DNA from 3 places in the Paenibacillus sp. FSL W8-1187 genome. Region 2 is predicted to be linked to each of the others. Evidence: riboswitches for the same ligand, from Rfam matches in the RefSeq annotation. Region 2 holds a riboswitch; each other region holds the start of a gene.

Region 1 (4,618 bases), 2.2 Mb from region 2:
GCGCATCAAGCTTTACCTCGACCCGCTCCACAAGAAGCTGGCCGAGCGCTACATGCATGCGGCCAAGTCGGCTCTCGCCAAGTACTCGCAGTGGTACGGCGCCTATCCCTACAGCACGCTGTCGATCGTCGTCCCTCCCACGGCCGCGAACGGTGCCGGGGGCATGGAGTATCCGACGCTCGTGACCGCCTTCGGCGCCGATACGGACAATCCCGGCTACAGCCTCGAGCGCACCGTCGTGCATGAGATCGGGCATCAGTACTGGTACGGCATGGTCGCGTCCAATGAATTCGAGGAAGCCTGGCTCGACGAGGGCTTCACCTCCTACTCGGAGGACAAGATCATGGAAAGCGAGTACGGCGTCGAGCCGCGCACCGCGCTGGAGGCGAGCTACGTCACCGATCCCGCTCCGCTCAAGCTGCTGTCCTGGTCGTACGGCTCCCATGGCCGCTACGCCGACAACGTCTACAGCCGGGCGAAGCTCGTGCTGACCGGCATCGAGCAGCGGACGGGACCGACGATGATGAACAAGATCCTGCGGACGTATTTCAACCAGTACAAATTCAAGCATCCGACGACGGCCGACTTCAAGCGGGTCGTGGAGCAGGTGACCAAGGACAGCTGGGACGACTACTTCAGCCAGTTCGTCTATGGCGGCCAGACGGCCGACTACGCGGTCGACTCGATCCGCGTCTCCCCGCTGGAAAGCGGCGGCGGCAAGCCCGGCTACGAGTCGCAGGTCGTCATCCGCCGCCTCGACGGCGTATACGGCCCGGTGAACATCCGCTTCCGCTTCGCCGACGGACGGACGATCGAGCGCATGTGGGACGGCGTGGAGGCCGACACGAGCTTCAAGCTGACCTCCTCCTCCCCGCTGCTGTGGGCGGCGGTCGATCCGGATCGGCTCAACGTGCTGGACAACCGGCAGATCAACAACTTCCTGCGCGCCGAGGCGCCGGCGGACCAGCGGGTGCGGATCAGCCTCGGCATCGTCAAGGCGCTGGAATGGCTCGCAGGAGCGTTCGCCTGGTGAGGGCGGCGGAAGAAAGGAGCGTGATCCCGTGTCCACCTATCTCAAGCAAGGCTGGGGGCTGACTGTCAAGCATCTGCCGATCGCCGCCTTCCTGTTCCTGTACCGGCTGCTGTGGGGCTTCTTCCTGTACCGGCTCGTCGACTCCGTCGTGCGCCCGCTCGTGCAGCGCTATCCCGGGGCGGACGGAGCCGCCACCGGCGCAGACGCGATCTTCTGGGCGGAGTCGCAGTTCCGGCTGCTCAAGACGGATCTGGCCCATCCGTATCTGTGGCTGCTGGGCGGACTGCTGCTCGCCCGCCTGCTGCTCGGTCCGCTGCTGAGCGCCGGACTCGCCTACTCCGTGCGGCATGCCGCGGAATCCGGAGCCGAAGGAGGCACGCGCTTCCTCGAGGGCATCCGCGTCTGCTGGAAGCCGTTCATCCTGCTCGCTGCCGCCGAGCTGACGCTCGCGCTCGCTCCGGCCGTCTGGCTTGCGCGGGAGGGCTTCCAACGCTTCCAGCACTACAGCTCGCTGCCGCAGCTGGCCGCGGACGCGCTGCCCTGGGCCGGAGCGTGGCTGCTCTGGATCGGACTGCTCCATGTGCTGATCCTCAGCCTGCAGTTCGGCGCGGCAAGCGGCCTGGGCGCAGGGGCGAGCTTCCGCCAGGCGCTGCGCCGCCTGCTGCCGCTGGCAGGCGTCAGCCTCGTCCTGCTGCTGCTGTCGGGCCTGCTGCAAGCCGGCGTCAGCGCTGGGGCGATGGCCTGGGCCGGCCTTGCCGCCATCGTCATCCAGCAAGGGTATCATTTCGTCCGCACGCTGATCGACGTCTGGATCCTCTCCGCGCAGTACAGCTGCTGGTCCGACAAGCCAGATGCCGGAGGACGTCAGGTTAGTTGACAAATCCGAATGTCCATCCTATAATTGTGTAAATTCTCTGACAATTTTGTCTTGTTTTTCGGACCCGAATGCGGTGTATATAACATCCAGGCCGGCCGCGCAGCGCCGCCCCGGCACCGCCCCGCGAACACCAAACCTTCATCTGCCGATGATCGTACGATCATCATCCGCAGCTTTAATGGAGCATAGAAGCCATCGAATGCAGGACATGCTAGAGGAGAGTTTCATTTTAGAGAGAGAGGAAAGATTGACCATGACCGAAAAAATCTACGCCTACTACGAGCAGCTGCATCAAGCGACCGGCGATCTGCTGGACCGCGCCGGCGCCTACCGGAACGCGCAGGAGCTGGAAGCCCTGCAGAGCGAGCACGCCCGCCTGCGCCCGGAAGGGCTCGACCTCAGCGAGGCCGCGCTGACCCGCCTGATGGGCATGCGCACGAAGCTGCTCACGTTGATGGAAAACTCGCTGTACACGGCCTGATCCCCCGATTCGGATCGCTCCGGCGCGAACGACGCGCCGACCGCAAAAGCGCCCCTCGCGAGGGGCGCTTTTTTTCGATGCGGCAGAGCCGAAGCGGCCCGCCGGCAGAGGCGTCGATTCGACTCCAGCCCCCGAAGCAAGCGCTGTCATTTGTCTCTTTCAACATGAGAATTATGAGAAAATGTCGGGAAAGGGAGGAAAATAGCTTAAAGAAAAGAATACCACTTCCAGAAGCAGTTCAAACATGCCGAGTTCCATGACTATGGAAACGGGGGAACCATCTCAGGGTGAATTGATTTCGCCCTCCTCGCCGCAAGGCAGGAAGGCCGAGAAATCATAGGGAACCTTCAACCGAACCCCACAGCTAACCTCGTAGGCTCTGGAAGGAGCACTTCAGCTTTGAAGAAGAAAGCCGCAGCAATCGCACTCGGACTTGCCCTGCTGTTCTCGGCAGGCGCGCAAAGCGCATCGGCAGGATCCAAAATGGACGGCGTCATCAGCGACGTCATCGGCACGCCGTACAAGTCGGCGGGCACCACCTCGAAAGGCTTCGACTGCTCGGGCTTCACGTCCTACGTGTTCAAGCAGTTCAAGATCACGCTCCCCCACTCGTCCGCGGCTCAATCGGCCATGGGCAAGAAGGTCGCCAAAGACGACCTGAAGGCGGGAGATCTCGTGTTCTTCAATACGAGCGGCAAGGGCGTCTCCCATGTGGGCGTCTACGTCGGCGACGGCAAGTTCGCTCACGCTTCCTCAAGCCGAGGCGTGACGATCAGCGAGCTGAGCGAGTCCTACTACGCCAAGCGCTATATGTCCGCCCGCCGCGTCATGGACGAAAAGACGTTCGAGAAGTACGCGGACGACGCTGCCGACCAGCCGGACGGCGGTCCGGACGTCGATTAAAAGCCTTTCGAAGTCGGACGAGCAGACCGCAGCAAGCCTCCCCTCGGAGCGCCTGCTGCGGTTTGTTTGCATTCCGGCAGGGTAGTACGGAAAGAGCATGATCGGCCGCGGCCGATCCAAGGAGGCAAGGACATGTATCTGTTCATCCACCGCAAGGATCTCCGAGCGGGCGATCTGCGCGCGTTCGACTACGCCGCCAGCCTTGGCATGCCGGGCATCCATGCGCTGATCCTCGACCCGGCGCAGCTCGGGGACGGCCGCGCCGAGTCCCATCCCGGACGGCATTTCCTGCGGGCGGCCGGTCTGCTGCTGCGGGATTATGCGGCGCAAGGAGCCGAGCTGCAGCTGCTGCACGGCAATCCCGCCCTCGTGCTGGACGAGCTGCTCGAGCGGGAGCCGATCCGCGAGGTCGTCGTCACCGCCGACCATACGCCTTATGCGCGGCGGCGGGACGAGCGGCTCGCCGCCGTCTGCCGCAGCCGGGGCGTGCGCTGGACGGCGCTGGAGGACGTGCCGCTCGCCGATCTGGACGCATTCCAGGAGCAGACGGGAAGAAAAGAGCCGTACCGCGTGTTCACGCCGTTCTACCGGGCGTGGAACGGTTATGTCCGCTCGCGGCTCGCGCCGCCTCCGGCCGTCGCTGCCGGCGGCCTGCCGATCGCCCGGCTCTCCGGCGGCGGCAGCTGGAGCGTGCCGGGCGAGCTGGCCGGCCTGCTCGCGGCCCCCGTGCCGGAGGACGAGCGGCCCGAGCGGCAGCTGGAGCGGTTCCTCGGCGGCAGCCTGCAGGCGTACGAGGAGCTGCGCGACCGCTACGCGCTGGATGCCGGGAGCGGCCTCTCGCGCTGGCTGAACGTCGGCGCGCTGTCGGCCCGGCGCGCCTACGGCCTCGCCCTGGATGCCGCCCGGACCGAGGACGGGCGCGAGCCGCTTGCCTTCGGCGGAGCGGCCGACTGGCGGGCGGACGCCGCGGGCCAGCTCGAGCTGGCGCTGCCGGGCAGCGGCGAAGGCCCGGGCTCCGCGCCGCGCGATCCGTCGGCCGCGGCGGCGCGCTCCGGCGCGGAGAGCTGGATCCGCCAGCTCGCCTGGCGGGAGTTCTACCTGTACCAGGCGCGGTTCGACGCGGACTTTTTCCGCTATGAGGAGCAGGTCGACCTGTCCGGCCTGACGGAGCGGCATGCGGAGGCATGGCGGCAAGGCCGCACCGGCATCCCGCTCATCGACGCGGCGATGACGCAGCTGCGGACGACCGGCGAGCTGCCGAACCGGCTGCGCATGATCGCGGCGATGTTCCTGTGCAAAAACCTGCTGGCGCCGTTCACGGCGG
Region 2 (4,618 bases):
AGCTGCGGACGAAGTGGAATCGGGACAAGCCGACTCGGTCGGCCAGCTCATGCTGGCTGATCATGTCGGCATAGCGCGTCCGCATGCAGTCGGCCGCTTCGCGGATCGCAGCGGGCCAGTCCGTCTCCGGCCGGGCGCCGGTCGACGCCCAGCGGCAGAGCTCGACGAGAAAGGCGTGCACGCAGGAGGAGGCGACGAACGGATCGGATATTCCGCCCGCGCTGGCGCGCTGGAACAGATCGCGCAGCAGCAGGATCGGCGGACTGTCCGCCGACAGGCGGGGAAAGGGGCCGGTCCTGCTTTTGACGTAGTCCCACAAGCCCTGCGCATGCGTCGGCCGGAGGAGAACGAAATAGAACTCCCACGGCTCCTTTCCTCCCGGATAGCGGTAGCGGTGACGCCCGGGAATTTCCGTCATGAACGCTTCTCCCGCCGCCAGCCGGCGTTCGCCGCCGCTCTCGTAGATTCCTTCGCCGCTCGTCGTATATTGGAAAAGCAGGAGCGGGCCGTCGGTCCTCTTCTCCCCGTCCCAGTCGTAGTCCGTCGAGTCGATCGCCTCACGGCCGACCGCGAACAGGCTGCAAAGCGGCAGCTCCGCGCTCTCCTGGAAGCGGAACCCGTAGATGCCGTAGCCCTCGTTTCTCGCCATATGCGCCCGTCCCTTCCTCCATGCTGAATGAATCCATCGTAAAGCGGACGGGCGGCGCTGTCCACCTGCGGTAGGCGCTTGGGAGAAAAACGAGCGGCGGCAAGCCGCCGGAGACGATGCGTCCGCGCGTCAAGCGAGCCGCGGCAGGCGAAAAGGCGAAAATGCCGCAGGTCCGTTTGGACCAGCGGCATTTCTCCGCGCCTGCCGTCATGCCGGGCGAGGCGGTCAGGAATTCAGCGCCGTGTGGATCGCTCCCAGCAGCTCGCCGTCCAAGTTCTGCCCGTACTCCCAGAACATGATGCCCGCGAGGCTGTTCGCTTTCAGGTACTTGACCTTTTCGGCTAGCGACTGCGTGTCGTCGTAGCTGAGGAAGCCGCCGCCGCTGTTCGTCAGATACGGAGCCTTGGCCGCATCGTCCCATTGGCGCGTCCAGCCGTTTTTGTTGATGAAGCCGGCCTTGAGCTCGTCGTACGTATAGTCGGCCGTGCCGTGGGAGTAGAACGCGCCGCCGATGACCAGCTTGGACGCGGGCAGCCCCTTGCTCTTGAGCAGCTTGACGGCGGTGTCGACGCTGTAGCTGGCGCGCGAGGAGTTGTAAAGCGCCGTATGATGCGTGCCCGAGCCGGCCTGCATGTCGTAGGTCATCACGTTCAGGAAGTCGAACGACGGCTGCACGGCGGCGATGTCGATGTTGCCGAGGCCGTAGTCCGAAGCGCCTACGGCGGCGGTCAGCTGGTACTTGTTGCTGCCTCGGCCGTCCGCTGCGCTGCCTGCGTCAAGCACCGAACGGAGCTTTTGGATGAACAGCGTATAGTTCTGCTTGTCGCCGGCGGCCGGGTATTCCCAGTCGATGTCGACGCCGTCCAGCTTGTTGGCGCGGATGTAGGAAAGGGCGCTGTTCGCGAACGCCGTCCGGCTGGCGTCGGTCGAGGCCGCGCCGGCGAAGCCTTGCGAGCGGCCCCAGCCGCCGACGGAGACGAGCACCTTCAGGCTCGGATTTTTGCTGCGCAGCGTCGTCAGCTGGGCGAGCTTGGAGGCGTCGCCGCCGCTCACGCCGTTGTTGGCCACGTCGGCGAAGGCGTAGAACACATGCGTCAGCTTTTCGGCCGGCACGGTGCTCACGTTCGGGAAATGCCAGTCGGCGACGTAGGCGCCGGTAATCTTGCCGCCCGGAGCGCCGGGCGTCGGAGTCGGCGTCGCGCTAGGCGAAGGCGTCTTGGTCGGAGTCGGCGTCGGAGTCGGAGCGGACGAGCAGGCGCCGAGCGATTTCCATGCGCCCCATGGGCCGGACAGGTCGGGGCGCTCGTTCGTCGTCCACCACTTCGCTTCGTACAGCGTGCTGCTGTACACGGCTTTCTGGCCCGCGGTGTAGATCGCCGAGGCCGACCAGGCGGAGACGCCGGTGCAGGCATCGGCGGCATGGGCGGTGCGGACGGCGAGCGAGCCCGGCACGATCGAGCCGATCAGGAACACGGCGAGCAGCAGCGCGCGCAAAGCCTGGAAGCGGGGGGTGGAAGTGCGGGATTTTGCGGACATGAAAGTCCTCCTTTTCAAAAGTAGGATAAAAAAGCGGAATTCGGCAGGCGGCCTCCTTTCACTCGAAGAGTTCCACTATTATCCTATTAAATTCATAACGCTTAAAGGATAGTTTCTCAGAATGGCAGGGGGAAATATCCATTTCTTCCTCTGGGCAGGAGGACAGGGGCGAAAATCGCGTCCATTCGATGATATGAGCAGAAGGGCCTAGGCTGATTTATGAGAAAAGTAAGGGATTTGATGAGGGACTTCTAATATTTCCCGGGCAGGGATTCGACAAAAAACTACGAATATTAACCTTTAATAAAAATGATGAATCATCATGCCGAATTTTCGAGAAGAAAAACGGGGGAACCATACCGGGTGAATGAATCTTGCAAGAGAGGATTCTAGGGAACCTTCAACCGAACCCACAGCTAACTTCGTAGGCATCCGAAGGGAGAAGCAACTTGTGAAGAAAGTCATCCTGTCCATGCTTGGCCTGGTTCTGCTTCTGACGTTCAGCAGCAGCGCGTTCGCGAATACGCCGGATCTCGACAGCGCGATCAAAAAAGTCATCGGCACGCCTTACAAATACGGCGGCACGACGACAGCCGGCTTCGACTGCTCCGGCTTCGTCCGCCATATTTTCAACCAGTTCGACGTCAAGCTGCCCCGCACGTCCAAGTCGCAGGCTCAGGTCGGCTCCAAAGTGGACAAGGACGATCTTCGTCCCGGCGATCTCGTCTTCTTCAATACGAGCGGCCGCGGCATCTCGCATGCCGGCATCTACGTCGGCGACGGCAAGTTCGCCCACGCCTCCAGCAAGGGCGTGCGCTACACGAAGCTGAGCGATTCCTACTACGCCAAGCGGTACGTCACCGCCCGCCGCGTCGTCACCGGCGAGGACTACAGCAAGATGATCGGCGAGGACGACGGCGAGGACGTCGCCGGCGAAGAATAAGCATGGTCGTTGAAGTCCCGGCAGCTTGGGCTGCCGGGACTTTTTGCATCCGGACCCGCAGGGGAGCCGTTGGCGATACAGGAGGAGGAGGAGTCCATCATGAAGCTGCAAGGCCTTAATCATCTGCTGTTCAGCGTCTCGTCGCTGGAGCGGTCGATCGCGTTCTATCGGGAGGCGTTCGGCGCGAAGCTGCTCGTGCGCGGACGGTCGACCGCTTATTTCGATCTGGACGGTCTGTGGCTCGCCTTGAACGAAGAAAAGGATCTCCCGCGCGAGGAGATCCGTCTGTCTTATACGCATATCGCCTTTTCCATTAAAGAGGAGGAGTTCGACGAGGCGGTGTCCCGGCTGCGGCGCATCGGCGCGGACATCTTGCCGGGACGGGAGCGGGACGAGCGTGACCGGCGCTCGGTCTACTTCGCAGACCCCGACGGCCACAAGTTCGAATTCCATACCGGCACGCTGGCGGACCGGATGGCCTATTATCGCCAGACCAAGCCGCATATGGAGTTTTTTGACTAGAGGCTCCGCATGGCTCATAGGCCCGCGCAGTCGTTTCGTTAGCGCTTAGAAGCCTCGCTCGCGGACAGAAAGGAACAAGGGGCTGTCCCGGCATCCGTGAAACGGACGTCGGGACAGCCCCTTGTCGCATGGCCGCCTCTGGCGCCGCAGCCTCTCGCTCCTCGGGTTCGCGAACGGCAGAGCCGCGGCTTCTCGCCGCTCGGATTCGCGAACGGCAGCGCCGCTCCAGGCTCCAGGCCTACCGCGCAGCTGCTTTCATCGCTCTCGCTTGCGGCTCGACGAGCGCACGATCAGCTCCGCCGGCAGGATGAGCGTGCGCGGGCCGCTGCCGTCGCCGTTTTCGATCCGGTCGACGAGGCGCTCCAGGCCGAGCGCGCCGAACTGATAGGCCGGCTGCGCGGCCACCGTCAGGAACGGACTCAAAATGCTGGCGAAGCCGAGATCGTCGAAGCAGACGACCGACAGATCGTCCGGCACAGCCAGGCCGCGCTCGCGCAGCGACTGGATGACGCCGAGCGCGAGGAAGTTGTTGGCGGCAAAAATGGCCGTCGGCGGGGAGCTCAACGCCAGCAGTGGGTCGAGATCGCTCGGATTGAAGCCGTCCGAATAGTCGAGATGGCGGACGAGCGTCTCGTCATACGGGAGGTCGTTCAGCTTGAGCGCGTCCCGATAGCCCGCATGGCGCTCGCGCGCGGTGGAGACGTCCTCCGATCCGTTCACCAGCGCGATGCGCTCGTGGCCGAGTCCGATCAGATGCTCGACGAGCCGGCGCGCCCCGTCGCGGCTTTCGCCGAGGATGCGGTCCGCCTGGATGCCGGGCACGTCCCGGTCGAGCAGCACATAGGGAATGCGGTGCTGCTCCAGCAGCCGCAGATGCGGGGCGGAGCCGTCGCCGGCCGGAGCGAACAGCACGCCGTCCACGCGCGTGGAGAGGATCATGTCCACATAGTCCTTTTCCTTGCCGTAAT
Region 3 (4,618 bases), 1.3 Mb from region 2:
CGAGCAGCGTCAGCGCGATCAGCTTCATTTCGCGACCCTCCAGCTTCTTGCCGAGAAACTCCGGCGTCCGGCCGACCATCAGGCCGGAGAGAAACACCGCCATCAGCGCGTACAGCAGCACGTTCATGAGGCCGACGCCGGAGCCGCCGAACACGGTGTTCAGCATCATGTTCATGAGCGGCACCATGCCGCCGAGCGGCGTGAACGAGTCGTGCATCGAGTTGACGGCGCCGGTTTCGGAGGCGGTCGTCACGACTGAATAGAGCGCGGATTGCGGCACGCCGAAGCGGGTTTCCTTTCCTTCCATGCTTCCTTGGCCGGAATCATAGCCGAGCGCCGCGATCGCGGGGTTCGCCTCCTGCTCGGCCGTCAGCGAGACGCCCAGCATGACGACGAACAGCAGCGCCATGGAGACGAACAGCACCCGCCCCTGCTTCGGATTGCCGACGAGCTTGCCGTACGCGAACGGCAGCGCCGTCGGCACGAGCAGCATGAGCAGCATCTGCAATAGGTTGCTGATCGCGTCGGGGTTTTCGAACGGATGCGCGGAGTTGACGCCCATATGGCCGCCACCGTTGTTGCCGAGCTCCTTGATGGCGAGCAGCGAGGCGACCGGACCGCGCGCGATCGTCTGCTCCCCGCCCTCCAGCGTCTGCGCAGCGGCAGACGGCTCCAGCGTCTGCGGCACGCCGAGCGCGACGAAGACGAGCGCCAGCACAAAAGCGATCGGCAGCAACACCCGCGTGATCGAGCGCACGAGATCGACGAAGAAATGGCCCATCGGCTTGCCGGCCAGCCCTCTCATGAACGCCATCGCCGCGCACAGCCCCGTCGCCGGCGAGACGAACATCATGAACACGATCGCGATCATTTGGGACAGATAGGATAAGCCGCTTTCGCCGCTGTAATGCTGCAGGTTCGTATTGGTCATGAAGCTGATCGTCGTGTTGAACGCGAGCCGCGGCTCCATGTTCGCGATCCCGCTCGGATTGAGCGGGAGATAGGCTTGCGTGCGGAAGACGGCGTAGACGAGCAGCAGCATGACGCCGTTGCTGACGATCAGCGCCGCGGCGTAGGCTTTCCAGCTCTGGCTTCCGGGGCGGATGCCCCCGAGGCGGTAGATCAGCCGCTCCGCCGGGCCGAAGACGCGGTCGAGGCCGGTCGGCTCCAGGCTGTAGGCCCGATAGAGATACAGCCCCGCCGGCTTGGCCAGCAGCAGCACGAGCAGCAGCGTGATTGCGATGGATAGTCCTGCCATCATGGGAGGTGGCTCCTTCTTGGGTCAGAATTGGTCGGGGTGAAGTAAGACGTAGACGAGGTAGAGGAACACGGCCGCGACGACAACCCACAGGAGCGCGATCATCGTTCCTCGCGTCCTTCCTGCGCCTGCTTGCCGCACCAGGCGAGCAGGCCGAGCATCGCGGCGGTCAATCCGATCAGCAAGGCGAGCATGCCGATATCCATCATGTGAATGGCTCCTTTTCCTTGTCTTGGCGGGCTTCGTCCTGAATGAGGTAAAAGACGTCCTGCCCGTTTGTATGAATGACATAATCCGCTCCGAGCGACTTGTAGACGCCGCCCGAGCCGCGGCCTTGCGTGACGACGAAGATGCTGCGGCCGGTCCAGCCGCGGAAAATCTGCACATAGCGGCAGCAGAGAGCGAGGCTGCTCTCGAACAGGTAGACGTTGCCGCATCGGCATTCAGGCGCCGGATTGCGGTCCTTTTCGGCCGTATCGATTTGCATGATTCGACCTAAGCCGAGGCGCTCCAGCCGCTGCCTTTCGCGGCGGCTGTTGACGACTGCGGCGCAAGGAATCCGCATGCGCTTCAGCTGCATCAGGAAGCGTTCGCCGGCCGCTGTGGCCGGCGAGACGAGTATCGTTTCGGGATCGAGATCCATGGTGGTTCTCCTTCGGGTGGCGAGGGCGGCGGACGGCTGCGGACCGGGATCCGCTTTGGAAAAAAGCGCGCAAAAAACCACAGAGGCAGCGGCCCCTGTGGTCTTGGTCAGATCACAAGCGTCATCATCCTCTCTCCCGATCGGAGCACGGCGCGCTATGGCGCGCGCCGCCTCCTGCGCTTACGAGGTTAGCTGTCGGATTCGGACGGTGAGAGTCGCCCTACCCGAGGGAGACGGATTCCATGGATCCGCTCCCCCAGGATTCACCCCTGGAGCCGCGGCGGCCGACTCTCACATCGGCGGCCGCAGGCTCCGCTTGGTTCCCCCGTTTTCCATTTCGGAAACTCAGCGTTGTCAAAAGCTGGTCTGGCTAGCTGAGACGAATCTTACACCCGGACTTTTCGGAAAGTAAAGCCGGGCCAGCGGCGAAAATCCGGCCGCGATCGCGCTTGTCGAGCAAGAAAGGCCGATCGATCTCCATTTCTCTCTCTGAATCTCGCTCATTCTCTCGAATTCATCTCGACGCATGCCAAAAACCCGCCTCCATCGCCGATTTCATTCTCGGCAAACGAAGGCGATGGTCGCGCTTACATGAAGCGGGACGGCTGAATTCCGCCTGCGCCGCCTTTTACAGACCGCCCTCTCGTCGCGTAGGATGAGCAGCAAAAAAAAGCGAAGGAGCAATTGCCATGCCCAAATCGGAACACATCCTCGTCTGCCTGTCGTACGGCCCGCACGGAGAGCGCCTCATCCGCCGCGGCGCCGAGCTTGCCGCGGCGGCGGGCAGCCGCTTGGTCGTCCTGAGCGTGGTGTCGGACGTCGAGGCGGCGCCCGGCTCGGCGCAGGAGGAATGGCAGCGCGTCTGGCGCGAGGCCGCGGCCGAAGCAGGCGCGGAATTCCGGGCGGTGCCGTCCGCAGGCCGCAAGGCCGTCGACGTGATCGCGCATACGGCGATGATCGAGCGCATGACGCAGATCGTCGTCGGCCAGCCCGTGCCGACGCGCTGGGAGGAGCGGTTCCACGGCTCCTTCGTCGACGCGCTGCTGCGCCGGATCGGCCAGACCGATCTGCATGTCGTCGCCGTGCAGCGGCTGGACGAGGAGCTGGAGCGGACCCATGAGCGCGGCGTCCGCGTCGCGGTCGCCGCGCGGGACGGCGGCTACGTCATCCAGAGGACCTTGGACAAGAATGGATGCTCCGGCGTCTTTTTCCGCAGCCGCGATACCGAGTTCGAGCATGGCCTGCTGAAGCTCAAGGACGGCAGCAGCCGCAGCCGCGCCTTCAAGGTGCGTCACGGCGCCGTCGTCGATCCCGAATTCCCGGCCTTCTGGCGGAGCAGAAGCTAGGGCGTGTTTGCATAACCCGAAGCGGGATTGCAAACACGCCCTAAGGAGACGTTTTTACGCGATTTTTATTTGGCAGACCGGGTCGCCGGGCGTAAGATCAGCTTAACGAATCCATCCAGCCCGTGAACTCCAGCTCGTCGTACCGGTAGAACTGATCCAGAATCCGCTCGCGATCGTCGAGGAACAGCCCGCCCGCGACCTCCGACACGAGCTTCGGTATCGCATGGCGCATGCCCGACAGCGCGGAGGCGGATAGGCCGCAACTGATCATCGCGGAGTAGTTGAACGTGTGAAGGCCGTGCAGCCGCGACGCGCCCTCCTCGTCCCGGCTCGTGAAGGCGAAGCCCGGCGTCAAATACGGATGGGCGTCGAGCACCGGGCTGGCGATGTCCGCCGGCGCCTCGTACCGGTCGCCCCAGCGGGCGATATGGCGCTCGACCAGCCGCAGCTCGGGACGCAGCGCCGGGTCGGTCAGCAGCCCGGTGCTGACGACGAGGAAGTCGAACGACTCCTCGCCCTGCGGCGTCGTCACGACGGCCCGCTCTCCTTCCGTCCGCACCGCGAGCCAGGGCGCTCCGACATGGAGCCGGAAGCCCGGCCAGGCGGCCGCCCGCTGGAACGTGTCGTTCGTCGGCGGCTGGTTGTGCTTGAAGAAATGCGCCATGACGGCGTACTTGTCCTCGTCGGACAGCCGCGGGAAATGCTCGATCATGCCCGAGTGCTCCATTTGCCGGATCGGATTGATGCGCGGCAGCTCCGGCCGGCGGACGAATACATGCGCCTCCGCGACGCCCGCGGCCAAGGCGAAGCTGGCGTTGTCGAACGCCGACGCGCCTCCGCCGAGCACGGAGATCCGCTTGCCGCGCAGCGCCTCGAAGTCAATCGCCTCGGACGTATGCGCGTACAGCTCGCGCGGCACATGGCGCGACACGAGCGGCGGCACATGCCACTCCCCGCCGCCCTGGATGCCGGTCGCGAGGATGACCTTGCGGGCGAGCAGCTGCGGAGCCGGCGCGCCGGGGCCTTCGAGATGGAGCCGGTAAAGGCCCTTCTCCAGCGGCTCGACGAGCGTCAGCCGCGTCTCGTTGACGACAGGCAGGTTCAGCACCCGGCGGTACCAGCGCAAGTAGCTCATCCAGTCCCCGCGCGGAATTTTGTCGATCGCCTCCCAGCCCTCCGCGCCTGCCTGCGCCTCCCACCAGGCGCGGAACGTGAGCGACGGAACGCCGAGATCGATGGACGGCAGATGCTTGGGCGTACGGAGCGTGTTCATGCGCGCGTACGTTTCCCACGGCCCTTCCTTGCCCTCCGGATTCTCATCGAGGACGATGACGTTCGAGACGCGTTCCTTCATTAAAGCAAATGCGGCTC

What was found. A riboswitch is a leader RNA that binds a small molecule or an ion and turns the genes downstream of it on or off. The one in region 2 is predicted to bind cyclic di-AMP.
Region 1: linked by a shared signal. The riboswitch ahead of NYE40_RS01135 (C40 family peptidase) and the one ahead of NYE40_RS15975 (C40 family peptidase) in region 2 are both predicted to bind cyclic di-AMP.
Region 3: linked by a shared signal. The riboswitch ahead of NYE40_RS09940 (hypothetical protein) and the one ahead of NYE40_RS15975 (C40 family peptidase) in region 2 are both predicted to bind cyclic di-AMP.

What each region holds. Positions count from the first base shown of each region.
Region 1 is NZ_CP150181.1:239,588-244,205, reverse strand. It holds gene NYE40_RS01150 (M1 family metallopeptidase) at 1-1,033, shown strand, start outside; gene NYE40_RS01145 (hypothetical protein) at 1,062-1,910, shown strand; gene NYE40_RS01140 (hypothetical protein) at 2,164-2,391, shown strand; cyclic di-AMP (ydaO/yuaA leader) riboswitch at 2,627-2,785, shown strand; gene NYE40_RS01135 (C40 family peptidase) at 2,791-3,294, shown strand; gene NYE40_RS01130 (deoxyribodipyrimidine photo-lyase) at 3,427-4,618, shown strand, end outside.
Region 2 is NZ_CP150181.1:3,676,760-3,681,377, reverse strand. It holds gene NYE40_RS15985 (AraC family transcriptional regulator) at 1-649, opposite strand, end outside; gene NYE40_RS15980 (glycosyl hydrolase family 18 protein) at 875-2,185, opposite strand; cyclic di-AMP (ydaO/yuaA leader) riboswitch at 2,499-2,632, shown strand; gene NYE40_RS15975 (C40 family peptidase) at 2,637-3,128, shown strand; gene fosB (metallothiol transferase FosB) at 3,228-3,650, shown strand; gene NYE40_RS15965 (LacI family DNA-binding transcriptional regulator) at 3,906-4,618, opposite strand, start outside.
Region 3 is NZ_CP150181.1:2,329,042-2,333,659, reverse strand. It holds gene kdpA (potassium-transporting ATPase subunit KdpA) at 1-1,258, opposite strand, end outside; gene NYE40_RS09940 (hypothetical protein) at 1,464-1,901, opposite strand; cyclic di-AMP (ydaO/yuaA leader) riboswitch at 2,064-2,262, opposite strand; gene NYE40_RS09935 (universal stress protein) at 2,591-3,247, shown strand; gene NYE40_RS09930 (NAD(P)/FAD-dependent oxidoreductase) at 3,345-4,618, opposite strand, start outside.